2 regions of the Limnohabitans sp. 103DPR2 genome follow, and region 2 is predicted to be linked to the other one. Evidence: riboswitches for the same ligand, from Rfam matches in the RefSeq annotation. Region 2 holds a riboswitch; the other holds the start of a gene.
The links. Region 2 has a riboswitch for glycine ahead of gcvT (glycine cleavage system aminomethyltransferase GcvT). Riboswitches for the same ligand answer to the same signal wherever they lie in the genome.
Positions count from the first base shown of each region.

Region 1: linked by a shared signal. The riboswitch ahead of L103DPR2_RS05130 (D-amino acid dehydrogenase) and the one ahead of gcvT (glycine cleavage system aminomethyltransferase GcvT) in region 2 are both predicted to bind glycine.

Region 1 is NZ_CP011834.1:1,037,982-1,043,961, forward strand. It holds gene L103DPR2_RS05110 (cyclase family protein) at 1-641, shown strand, start outside; gene L103DPR2_RS05115 (Bug family tripartite tricarboxylate transporter substrate binding protein) at 665-1,639, shown strand; gene L103DPR2_RS05120 (SMP-30/gluconolactonase/LRE family protein) at 1,661-2,581, shown strand; gene L103DPR2_RS05125 (hypothetical protein) at 2,586-2,990, shown strand; gene L103DPR2_RS05130 (D-amino acid dehydrogenase) at 2,924-4,201, opposite strand; glycine riboswitch at 4,360-4,448, opposite strand; gene L103DPR2_RS05135 (M20 aminoacylase family protein) at 4,459-5,634, opposite strand; gene L103DPR2_RS05140 (tripartite tricarboxylate transporter substrate binding protein) at 5,637-5,980, opposite strand, start outside.
Region 2 is NZ_CP011834.1:2,344,610-2,350,589, forward strand. It holds gene L103DPR2_RS11225 (CoA transferase subunit A) at 1-63, opposite strand, end outside; gene L103DPR2_RS11230 (peroxidase-related enzyme) at 144-746, shown strand; gene L103DPR2_RS11235 (acyl-CoA thioesterase) at 770-1,192, opposite strand; gene L103DPR2_RS11240 (electron transfer flavoprotein-ubiquinone oxidoreductase) at 1,329-3,026, shown strand; glycine riboswitch at 3,061-3,163, shown strand; glycine riboswitch at 3,181-3,311, shown strand; gene gcvT (glycine cleavage system aminomethyltransferase GcvT) at 3,326-4,483, shown strand; gene gcvH (glycine cleavage system protein GcvH) at 4,562-4,933, shown strand; gene gcvP (aminomethyl-transferring glycine dehydrogenase) at 4,993-5,980, shown strand, end outside.

The sequences.
Region 1 (5,980 bases), 1.3 Mb from region 2:
CAGGCGTTGAGATTCACCCCGGTTCGACCGATTCAAGCGCTGCAAACGATTGGGCACGCTATCCAGACCCAGATGCAAACGCCTTGGGTGTTGCCAATTTGGCGGCACATGGCGTTCAGGGGCGAGGTGTGTTGATTGATTTGGAAAAACACTTGGGTCGCAAAAAACTTGCTGTGGGCTATGACGCATTGATGCGCATTTTGGATGCAGACAAGGTCCAGATTGAAGCCGGTGACATGGTGTGCTTGCACACTGGTTTTGCAGACACCCTGCTGAACATGCACAAGCAACCCGACCTACAACACCTGCATGAAACGGGCAGTGGTCTGGATGGCGAAGATCCACAACTGCTGAATTGGATTACAGAGACACGTCTGGCCTGCTTGGTGGCCGACAACCCTGCCGTGGAGTTGGTTCAATCTGTGTCACTCACCAAGCCTGCTGGTATGAAACGGCCGCGCTTGCCCTTGCACGAACATTGCCTGTTCAAAAACGGCATCCACTTGGGTGAGTTGTGGTTGCTCACGCCATTGGCACTATGGCTTCGAGCGAATCAGCGCTCTCGATTTTTACTGACTGCACCGCCCTTGCGTTTGCCGGGTGCAGCAGGATCACCCGTGACACCCATTGCGACAGTTTGAACAACTTAAAAAAGGAAGACAACATGAACCGACGATTAATGAACGCTTTGCTATGGGCAGCAGGTGTGACTTTCACACTGAGCACACCCGTAGCCATGGCCGCTTGGCCTGATGGTAAGCCTGTCAGCATTGTGGTGCCCTATGCGCCTGGCGGAACTGCCGATGCGTTGGCACGGCTGATTGCGCAGCACTTGGGCACCAAGCTGTCCACCGCCGTCGTGGTGGTGAACAAAGCTGGTGCAAGCGGCGTCATTGGAGAGCAAGCTGTGGCGCAAGCCTCACCCGATGGCTTCACGGTTTTGTACGACGCAACACCGTTGTCGATCAATCCACATTTGCAAAAAATGCCATTCGATGCAGAAAAAGATTTGATTCCTGTCACGCAAGTGGGTGTGACGCCCATGTTGCTGACGGTGCCTAAAACCTCCACATTTGCCACAGCACAAGACTTCCTGAAGGCGGCCAAGCAATCGCCTGGCAAATTGACTTTTGGTTCCGGTGGGCAAGGCACGGTGCAGTACATGGCACCTGAGTTGATGAACCAGGCTGCAGGCGTCAACATGCTGCACATCCCTTACAAGAGTGGTGGCCTTGCGGTGACCGCGGTGATTGCCGCTGAAGTGGACATGGGCTTTTTCAATTTGCCTGCCATCAGTGGTCATGTCAAAAGTGGCACGGTCAGGGCGCTGGCCATTACTTCTGCACAACGTAACCCTGCTTTCCCAGACGTGCCGACAGTTACCGAAGTGATTGGCAAGCCCTATGAGTCTTATGAGTGGAACGGTATTTTCTTGCCCAAAGGCACCTCTCCTGAAATTGTGAATCGTCTGCAGGTCGCGGTGAAAGAGGTGTTGGCAATTCCCGAAGTCAAAGCCAAGTTCGAGAGCCTGGGTTCGCGCATTGTGGCTTCTACACCTGATGAGTTTCGAAAGTACTTGGCAGGCGAGACCCAGCGATGGGCTGCCACAGTGAAGGCTGCGGGCATTAAAAAAGAGTGACAATGCACTTTAGGTTGCCACATGCTCATACTTCAAAATCCACTCATTCGACCTCTTGAAATATTTAGCGCCATGCCTGAGAAATTCAGGCAGACTGGCGTGCGCAGTGAATGGGCCGATGTGAATCAGGGCGGGCGATTGGCGGATTCATTTTTGGAGGGCCCGGTATTTGACACGCATGGCAACCTCTACGTCACCGACATACCTTTTGGCCGTGTGTTTCGAATTGATCCAAAAGGAGAGTGGGACTTGGTGGCGCAATGGGATGGTGAGCCCAATGGCATGAAGTTTCTAAGCGAGACCGAGTTGCTGGTCACCGATTACAAAAACGGTTTGATGCGCCTGAACATTCAAACGGGGCGTGTCAAATCTTTCCTTGAGCGCCGCAATAGCGAAAGCTTCAAAGGTGTGAATGATTTGGTGCTGGACGCCCGGGGCAATGTGTATTTCACAGACCAAGGGCAAACCGGCATGCACGACCCCTCTGGGCGGGTGTACAGACTGTCGCCCGATGGCAAGTTAGACCTGTTGCTGAACAATGTGCCCAGCCCCAATGGCATCGTGTTGTCACCCGATGAGCGGTTTTTGTTTGTCGCTGCAACGCGCGGAAATTCTGTGTGGCGCATGCCTTTGTTGAGCGATGGCAGTGTGTCTAAAGTAGGGCAGTTTTTCACTTCCTATGGACCGAGTGGTCCTGACGGTTTGGCCATGGATGAAAGTGGTCGACTGCTGGTGGCCAATCCAGGATTGGCTTATGTGTGGGTGCTGTCACATTGGGCGGAACCCGAAGAAATTCTGACGGGACCCAAAGGCGCGTCGCTCACCAACATGGCATTTGGTGGCAAAGACCGCAAAACTTTGTATTGCACAGACTCTACGAATGGCAACATTTTGAGGGCTGACATGTCCGTGGCGGGTTGTCCCTTGCATCGCGCAAAATAGAGGCATGTCAAATGAACACCCCTTCAAAGCGGAACAGCTGAAAGCACTGGCTGCTCAAGCACCGCATCACTGCACCTGCGCCCTGAAAATCTGCAAAGGCTGGGAAAGCGTACCCGACGCACGCTGGCCCGCTGACCAAATGCAAGCTGCAGGCACTCTTAGGCAAGAACTAGCCGAAGGCCAAATGGAATTGACCTTCGAAGAATTCCATCCCAAGGGCACGCGCTACGACTCACCGAACGCGCCTATTGCAGTGGACTACTTTCCCTACAACCGCTGCGACGTCTTCAAGTGCAGCACATGTCAATGTGCTGTCTTGAAGTACACCGAATACGGCGGTTATTACGTGGACACACGTGCCAGGTTGGTCGATCCTGAAATGATCGTGGCACGCTCAGCAGAAGCTTGAGCCGCCACCACTTCCGCCACCATGTCTGCCGTCACGGCAGACAATGTCCAACCTAAGTGACCGTGACCTGTGTTGTAAAACACATTGGCAGCTTTGCCACGACCCACGCGGGGCATCATGTTGGGCATCATGGGACGCAAGCCAGCCCATGGCACCACGGAGCGGGTGTTGATTTTGGGGAAGCATTGGTTGACCCAATCGACCAATGGCTTGATGCGGTCTGCGCGAATGTCGCGGTTGTAGCCGTTGAATTCAGCCGTGCCCGCCACACGGAATCGGTCTTCGCCTAAACGGCTAGTAACCAGTTTGGTTTCGTCGTCCAGCAAGCTGACCTGCGGTGCGCCTGCTTGGCTTTCAGCGTCGTTCAAATTGACCGTGATGGAATAGCCTTTGACAGGGTAGATGTTGACGCGGTCACCCAGTTGTGAAGCAAATTGGTTGCTGGCAACGCCTGCGCACACCACCACGCTGTCAAACGTATGAATGCTGGTAGGCGCATCTGAGTGGGCTACACTGATCTTGACTTGGTTGTTGTCGCTTTGAATGTTGGTGACGTCTTGGTCATACAAAGTGCGAACACCTAAACGCTTTGCAGCCATGGCTAAACCGTTGGTGAACTTGTGGATGTCTCCCGTAGAGTCACTTTCTGTGAAATAGCCGCCGTAGTATTGGCCAGCCAAAGTGGGTTCGATGGCTTTCATTTCTTCGGGGGTCACCGCATGGCGTGGCAAGCCACCCTTGGCCAACATTTCAGAAACTTTGCCAGCGTGGTCAAAGCCTTTTTTGTCGCGGTAAATGTGCAAGATGCCTTGCTTCTTTAAATCAAAATCAATGTTTTCAGCTTCTGCCCAAGCGAACAAATGTTGACGTGCCGCAACAGCCAGTTTGGCCGTTTCAATGGTGTTCTTTTCGTAAGCCGTCATGGAAGCCATAAACTCTGCAAACCAAGAAATTTTGTGCCAGCTGGGTTTGGGATTGACCAGCAGTGGTGCATCACTTTTGAGCATCCACTTCAAGCCCTTGATGATGGTGGAGGGGTGGGTCCAAACTTCTGCATTCGAGGCCGACAACTGTCCGCCATTGGCAAATGAAGTTTCCATGGCGGCATAGCGGTGACGCTCAAACAAGGTGACAGAGAAGCCCCGCTTGGCCAGTGCATAAGCAGTCGTGACGCCGGTGATGCCGCCGCCCACAATGGCAATAGTTTTCATGATTCAGATCTTTCAAAACGTCAAAGGGTTGGGCCATGACACATCTGTGCCTTTGGCGCCCCTTCTGTTTTGGACCTGAGAGATTCACAACACGCTGGGGTGTTGCTTGCTCCTGCGGTGGGTTTGCGGACGAAAACGCAAACCACTCTTCAGAATGAAAGATGACATCGGTCCTTTTGCCTGAGAGTTTCCGGGGCGGTTGCTCCTTCGGCGTTGCTTCTGGAGCAATCTCTCCCGATGTCAATCGAATCTTTAAATTAAGACTTGAAGAATTCCTTCGTCAAGTGTACCCAATAATCAGAGCCTGTTGCAATGTTGTCATCGTTGAAGTCGTAACCAGGGTTGTGCACCATGCACGCGCCCGCGGATTCGCCATCACCGTTGCCAATGAGCAAATAACTGCCAGGAATTTTTTCCAGCATGAAGGCAAAATCTTCGCTGCCAGTTAAAGGCGGACCATTTAAAACAACGCGCTCAGCGCCGACCAAATCCAAAGCCACTTGCCTTGCAAAATTGGTTTCGTTTTCTGAATTCACCAACACGCAATAGCCTTCTTTCCAGTCGACTTCGGCCATGCAGCCAAAGCTTTCGGCTTGCGATGTGGCAATGGCTTTGATGCGTTGCTCGAGCAATTTGCGAACACCCGGGTCCAAAGCGCGAACACTCAATTCGAGTGTGGCCAACGCGGGAATCACATTGTTGGCCTTGCCAGCTTGAATGGAGCCCACCGTCACCACAGCGGTGTGCAGTGGATCGACATTGCGAGACACCACGGTTTGCAAAGCCATGACGATGGCCGCTGCAGCGACCAAAGAGTCGGCAGCGCGATGCGGCATACCGCCATGTCCGCCTGTGCCATTCACGCGAATGGTGACGTAATCACTGGACGCCATGGCACTGCCACTGCGAAACACAAATTTGCCCACAGGTACGCCAGGCATGTTGTGCATGGCAAAGATGGCATTGCAAGGGAACAAGTCAAACAGACCGTCTTGCATCATGCGCAGTGCGCCGCCACCGCCTTCTTCGGCCGGTTGAAAGATGAGGTGCAGCACACCATCAAACTCGCTGTTCAACGCCAACTCGTGGGCGGCCGCCAGCAGCATGGCGGTGTGGCCATCATGGCCGCAGGCATGCATCAGACCGGGCTTGGTGCTCGACCATTCGGCGCCACTGGCCTCTTGAATGGGCAGGGCATCCATGTCGGCACGCAGGCCCAAGCTGCGTGTGCTGGTGCCACGTTGGAGGGTGCCCACCACACCGGTGCCGCCCAAGCCGCGGTGCACTTGGTAGCCCCAAGACTCAAGCTTGGACGCCACCAACTCAGCGGTGCGATGTTCTTCAAACGCCAACTCGGGGTGGCGGTGAATGTCTCGCCGCAGTTGGATGAACTCACCCACTCGGGCTGTGAGCGCTTCGCGCAAGTAGGTCATGTTTATTGCGGTTGCAAGTTGATGGACTTGGCAATGGCGCGGAACTGTGCGGTGCCATCTGCATAAGCTTTGTCAACGGCTTGCAATGACAAGGGTTTGGCAACCAGTTGGCTGTTGGCTTCCAGGCCGCTGCGAACAGCGGAATCACTCAGAGAGTCCGTGATGGTTTTATGCAAAACTTGGACAATGGCTTCTGGTGTGTCTTTTTTGACAAAGTAGCCTGTCCAAATATTGAAAGTGAAGTTCTTCAGTGACTTGCTTTCTGAAATTGCAGGATAAGCTTTGACGGAATCCAGACGCTCGCTGTTGAGCATGGCCAAAATTTTGATCTTGCCTTGCTTTTGCA
Region 2 (5,980 bases):
CAGTTGACCATCTGCCACGACGCCTTTCAGCGCCTCGGCCGCAGAGGGGAAAATCTTGTTCACAGGGCACTCCTAAGAGGGGAAAGACTTAAAACCCATAGTGTAATAGGTGAATAGAATCGGAAAACTGACAAGGATTGACCATGACCAGCACCGCCAAAGCCCAACGCTACCCCGTACCTGAGCTCAAAGATGTTCCCGAAGACATTCGCGCCAAGATTTTGGAGGTGCAAGAAAAGGCTGGTTTTGTGCCGCAAGTCTTTTTGGCTTTTGCGCGCAGACCCGCAGAGTGGCGCGCGTTCTTTGCTTACCATGACGCCCTCATGGTGCCCGAGTCTGTAGGTCGCACCAGCAACCTGACCAAAGGCGATCGCGAAATGATCGTCACCACCACCAGTGCGGCCAACAACTGTTTGTATTGCGTGGTGGCCCATGGCGCCATCCTGCGCATTTACGAAAAGAAGCCCTTGGTGGCCGATCAAGTGGCGGTCAACTATCGCAAAGCAGACATCTCACCGCGGCAGCGCGCCATGCTCGATTTCGCCATGAAGGTGTGTTTGCACAGCGACCAAATTGAAGATGCCGACTTTGCGCCTTTGCATGCGCATGGCTTAGACGACGAAGACATTTGGGACATTGCGGCCATTACAGCCTTCTTTGGTTTGTCCAACCGCATGGCCAGCTTCAGCAACATGATGCCCAATCCTGAGTTTTACTTGATGGGTCGCGTGCCCAAACAAAAATAACAGGCTCTCGGCGGCTTGCTTTTTCAGGGCGTCACGCGAGCCCTGATTTCGTCCGGCAAGTTCACGGCTTTTTGCAAAGGGAAATCCACCCAAATTGTGGTGGCGCCGCCTGCCGCGTAAATCACACCAGGCTTGTCCACCAGCTCCAAGGTGCACCAGCTCTCAAAAGTGGTGCGCGCAGGGTCGCTAACATACATTTTGGCCAGCACATTCCCTGGGTATTCCAGCTGTTTGTAGAAATTGCAAAAGGCATTCACGATGACGGGCCCCTGCCCTTGCGGATTAGGCTCGCAGCCAATCGACTGAAAATAATCAATGCGCACGGTTTCCAGATATCTAAAGTAAACCGTGTTGTTGACATGCCCCATGGCATCCATGTCACCCCACCGAATGGGGATGATCATTTCGTGAACTTTTTTCTTGATCTCTGGTATTTCAAATTTCATCGTTCATCTCGACTAATTGCATTGGCCTAAGTCATCATTTAGGTGACTTGATGAAGGCAGATTCTGCCTCTTCCACGCTTAAAATGGACAGATTGCCATATTTGGCCCCTAAATTTCAACTTGATGTGAGTCCACCATGACACCCGAAGAGATTTTGAATACACACGGTCCCCGCGAATCCATGGAATACGACGTGGTGATTGTGGGCGGTGGCCCAGCAGGTTTGTCAACGGCCATTCGCTTGAAGCAATTGGCCCAAGAAAAAGGCACGGAAGTTTCTGTGGTGGTGTTGGAAAAAGGTTCCGAGCCCGGCGCGCACATTTTGTCGGGCGCCATCATGGACCCCATTGCCCTGACTGAACTCTTTCCCAACTGGAAAGAAATGGGCGCCCCTTTAAATCAACCGGTCACGGAAGACATCTTCTTGATGACCACTGAAAACGGCGCCACACGCGTCCCCAATTTCGCCCTGCCACCCTGCTTTCACAACGATGGCAACTACATCATCAGCTTGGGCAACCTCACCCGCTGGTTAGGCGAACAAGCCGAAGCCTTGGGCGTGGAAATTTTCCCTGGCTTTACAGCGGCAGAAGTTTTGTACAACGCCGACGGCTCCGTCAAGGGTGTGGCCACTGGCAACATGGGTATCGGCAAAGATGGCGAGCCCACCGACAATTTCCAATTGGGCATGGAACTGCACGCCAAGTACACCGTGTTTGCCGAAGGTGCACGCGGCCATTTGGGCAAGCAAGTGATTGCCAAATTCAAATTGGACGATGGCAAAGATCCACAAAGCTACGGCATTGGCATCAAAGAACTTTGGGAAATTGACCCTGCACGTCACAAAGCTGGTTTGGCTTTGCACAGCGCCGGTTGGCCCTTAGACGAAAACACTTACGGCGGCTCTTTCTTGTATCACATGGAAGACAACAAAGTGGTGGTGGGTTTTGTGGTGGGCTTGGATTACACCAACCCTTGGCTCAGCCCCTTTGAAGAGTTCCAACGCTTCAAAACGCACCCCAACATCCGTTGGTACTTTGAAGGCGACGAGGCCAAAGGCATTGCGCCGGCCAAACGCATTTCTTATGGTGCGCGTGCCATTACGGCAGGCGGACTCTTGTCTTTGCCCAAAACAGTGTTCCCAGGTGGCGCCTTGGTAGGTTGCGATGCGGGGTATCTCAATGCCAGCCGCATCAAAGGAAGCCACGCAGCCATCAAGACTGGCATGTTGGCAGCCGAAGCGGCCTATGACGCATTGCAAGCTGGACGCGCGCATGACGAACTCAGCGCGTACCCAGAAGCTTTCGAGAACAGCTGGTTGCACACCGAGTTGAACAAGGCCCGCAACTTCAAGCAGTGGTTCAAAAAAGGCCGCACAGTGGGCACGCTCATGACCGGTGTGGAGCAATTTGTGTTGCGCGGCCATGTGCCCTGGACGCTTCGCCGTGCAGCGGCCGACCACACTTACCTCAAGCCTGCTGCCGAATGCCAACCCATTCAATATCCCAAGCCCGATGGCAAGCTCACGTTTGATCGATTGTCGAGTGTGTTCATCAGCAACACCAACCACGAAGAGAATCAACCAGCGCACCTCACCTTGAAGGACGCCAGCGTGCCGGTGGGCATCAACTTGGCCAAATTTGCAGGCCCCGAGGCGCGTTATTGCCCTGCTGGCGTTTACGAGTACGTCAAGAACGAAGACCAATCCGATCGCCTGCAAATCAATGCGCAAAACTGTGTGCATTGCAAAACCTGCGACATCAAAGATCCTACGCAAAACATCGTCTGGGTCACACCAGAAGGCGGTGGCGGACCCAACTACTCAGGCATGTAAAAAGTGCTGGCAGGTTCAAAAGACCTGTTTATAATTTGAGCCGTCAGGAGAGTGCAGGCTTGTAAAAGACTGCCACCGAAGGCGCAGGAAATTTTTATATTTCTGAACGCTCAGGTACCCAGGACTGACAAACGTTGTTAACTTTGTTTAGCAACGCATCCTCACTGGAGAGAGAGGGCGGACCATCCGGTCGAACCCTCCACCGAAGGCGCAACCCGCAGTGAGTCTTTCCCCCGAAAGACACAACCGGCGAATCGCTCAGGTAAAGCGGACAGCGAGGGCAACCCATGATTTCGGTCATGGTTTTACTTTGCCCTTGGAGAATTGAATTGTCCGCTGACACCGCTTTGCTCAACACCCCCCTTAATGCTTTGCACATCGAACTTGGCGCACGCATGGTGCCCTTTGCGGGCTACAGCATGCCTGTTCAATACCCCATGGGTTTGATGGCAGAGCACCATCACACACGCGCCGAAGCGGGCTTGTTTGATGTGTCGCACATGGGTCAATTGCGTTTGGTCGGTCCCGATGCTGCTGCGGCATTTGAATCCTTGATGCCTGTCGATGTAATCGATTTGCCAGTGGGCAAGCAGCGCTATGGCTTGCTGCTCACCGACGAAGGCACCATCATTGACGACTTGATGTTTGTGAACCGTGGCACCGATATTTTTGTGATTGTGAACGGTGCATGCAAAGCGGGCGACATTGCGCACATTCAAGCGCGCATTGGTTCGCGTTGCAAAGTCATTCCCATGCCCGAGCGCGCCCTCTTGGCTTTGCAAGGTCCTAAAGCGGTTGATGCTTTGTCACGCATGGTGCCAGGCGTTGAAAAGTTGGTGTTCATGACTGGCGCAGCGTTTGAATGGCAAGGTGCGGATCTGTTCATCACACGCTCTGGCTATACCGGTGAAGATGGCTTTGAAATTTCTGTCGGCAACACCGAAGTGGATGCGTTCGCCCGCGCTTTGTTAGCGCAAGTGGAAGTGAAGCCCATTGGTTTGGGTGCTCGCAATTCCCTGCGCCTCGAAGCGGGATTGTGTTTGTATGGCAACGACATCGACACCACCACCACACCCATCGAAGCAGGTCTCAACTGGGCCATTCAAAAAGTACGTCGCACAGGCGGCGCACGCGCTGGCTGTTTCCCTGGTGCCACCATCGTGTTGGGCCAATTGGATGGCACGCATCCCCTGACTCGCAAACGTGTGGGTTTGATTGCGCAAGAACGTGTGCCCGTTCGCGAACATGTGGAACTGCAAAGCTTGCAGGGCGTCAAGATCGGTGAAGTGTCCAGTGGTTTGCTAGGTCCCACCGCCAATGTGCCTGTGGCCATGGGGTATGTGGACGCAGCCAATGCTGCAATGGGCACGGTTGTGAATGCCATGGTGCGCGGCAAAGCTGTGCCCATGACGGTCAGTGCCATGCCTTTTGTTCCCAATCGTTATTACCGCGGCTAAATAGCACCCAACAATTGTGATCTGACCCCGATAATTAATGTTGATCTGACCCCAATTAATTTATTCAAGGAGAGAAAAATGAGTTTGAAGTACACCGAAGAGCACGAGTGGATCAAGGTTGAAGGCGATGTGGCCACTGTGGGCATTACGCACCATGCGCAAGACGCTTTGGGTGATGTGGTGTTTGTGGAGTTGCCAGAAGTTGGCAGTAGCTTTGAACAGAAAGCTGTGGCTGGCGTGGTCGAGTCTGTGAAGGCTGCAGCCGATGTGTACATGCCCATCAGCGGTGAAATTACAGAAGTGAACGAAGCCCTGCGTGAAGATCCCTCTTTGGCCAATACCGATCCCCTGGGTGCCGGTTGGTTCTTCAAAGTGAAGTTGTCAGATGCATCTCAAGTGAATGCGTTGTTGGACGAAACAGCGTACACAGCGTTTGCGGCATCCCACTGAAATCTGAATTGAAACTTTGTTGCTTGTATTGATCGAACTTTGCGTTTGAAAGCCCTACCATGTTGATGTCATCTGCCACCCCTTTAAGCCAACTCGAAAACGACAGTGAATTCATTGCACGCCACATTGGCATCAGTGAAGCAGATGAGCATCACATGTTGTCCGTCATTGGTGTGGCATCTAGGCGTGCTTTGATTGAAAGCATCGTGCCAGCTTCGATTGCGCGCAGCCAAGCCATGAAGTTGCCTGCGCCAGTGACTGAAGCCAGCGCATTGGCAGAGCTCAAAGCCATGGCGCAACAAAACAAGATTCTCAAAAGTTTCATTGGCCAGGGCTATTACGGCAATCACACACCCGGCGTGATCCTTCGCAACATTTTGGAAAACCCAGCCTGGTACACGGCCTACACGCCCTACCAAGCCGAGATCAGCCAAGGCCGCATGGAAGCTTTGGTGAATTTCCAAACCATGGTCTGCGATTTAACGGCCATGCCCATTGCCAATGCCTCCATGCTGGACGAAGCCACAGCAGCTGCCGAAGCCATGACCCTGGCCAAACGATCGGTCAAATCCAAAAGCAACAACATCATTGTGGCGGGCGATTGCCATCCGCAAACGATTGAGGTGATTCAAACACGTGCTGCGCCATTGGGCTTGAATGTGTTGGTGGGCTTTGCGCCTGAGTTGATGAAGCAACACGACTACTTTGCAGTGGTCGCGCAGTACCCTTCCACAGCGGGCATGATTCACGATTTGAAAGATGTCATTGCACAGGCCCACGCTGCGCAAGCCGCCTTTATCGTTGCCGCAGATTTGTTGGCCCTCACCTTGGTCACACCCCCCGGCGAATTGGATGCCGACATTGTGGTGGGCACCACCCAACGTTTTGGCATGCCCATGGGCGCCGGTGGCCCGCACGCAGCTTACCTTGCGTGTCGTGACGATTTCAAACGCTCCATGCCTGGCCGCTTGGTGGGCGTGAGTGTCGACGCACATGGCAACCCAGCCTATCGCTTGGCTTTGCAAACCCGCGAGCAACACATTCGCC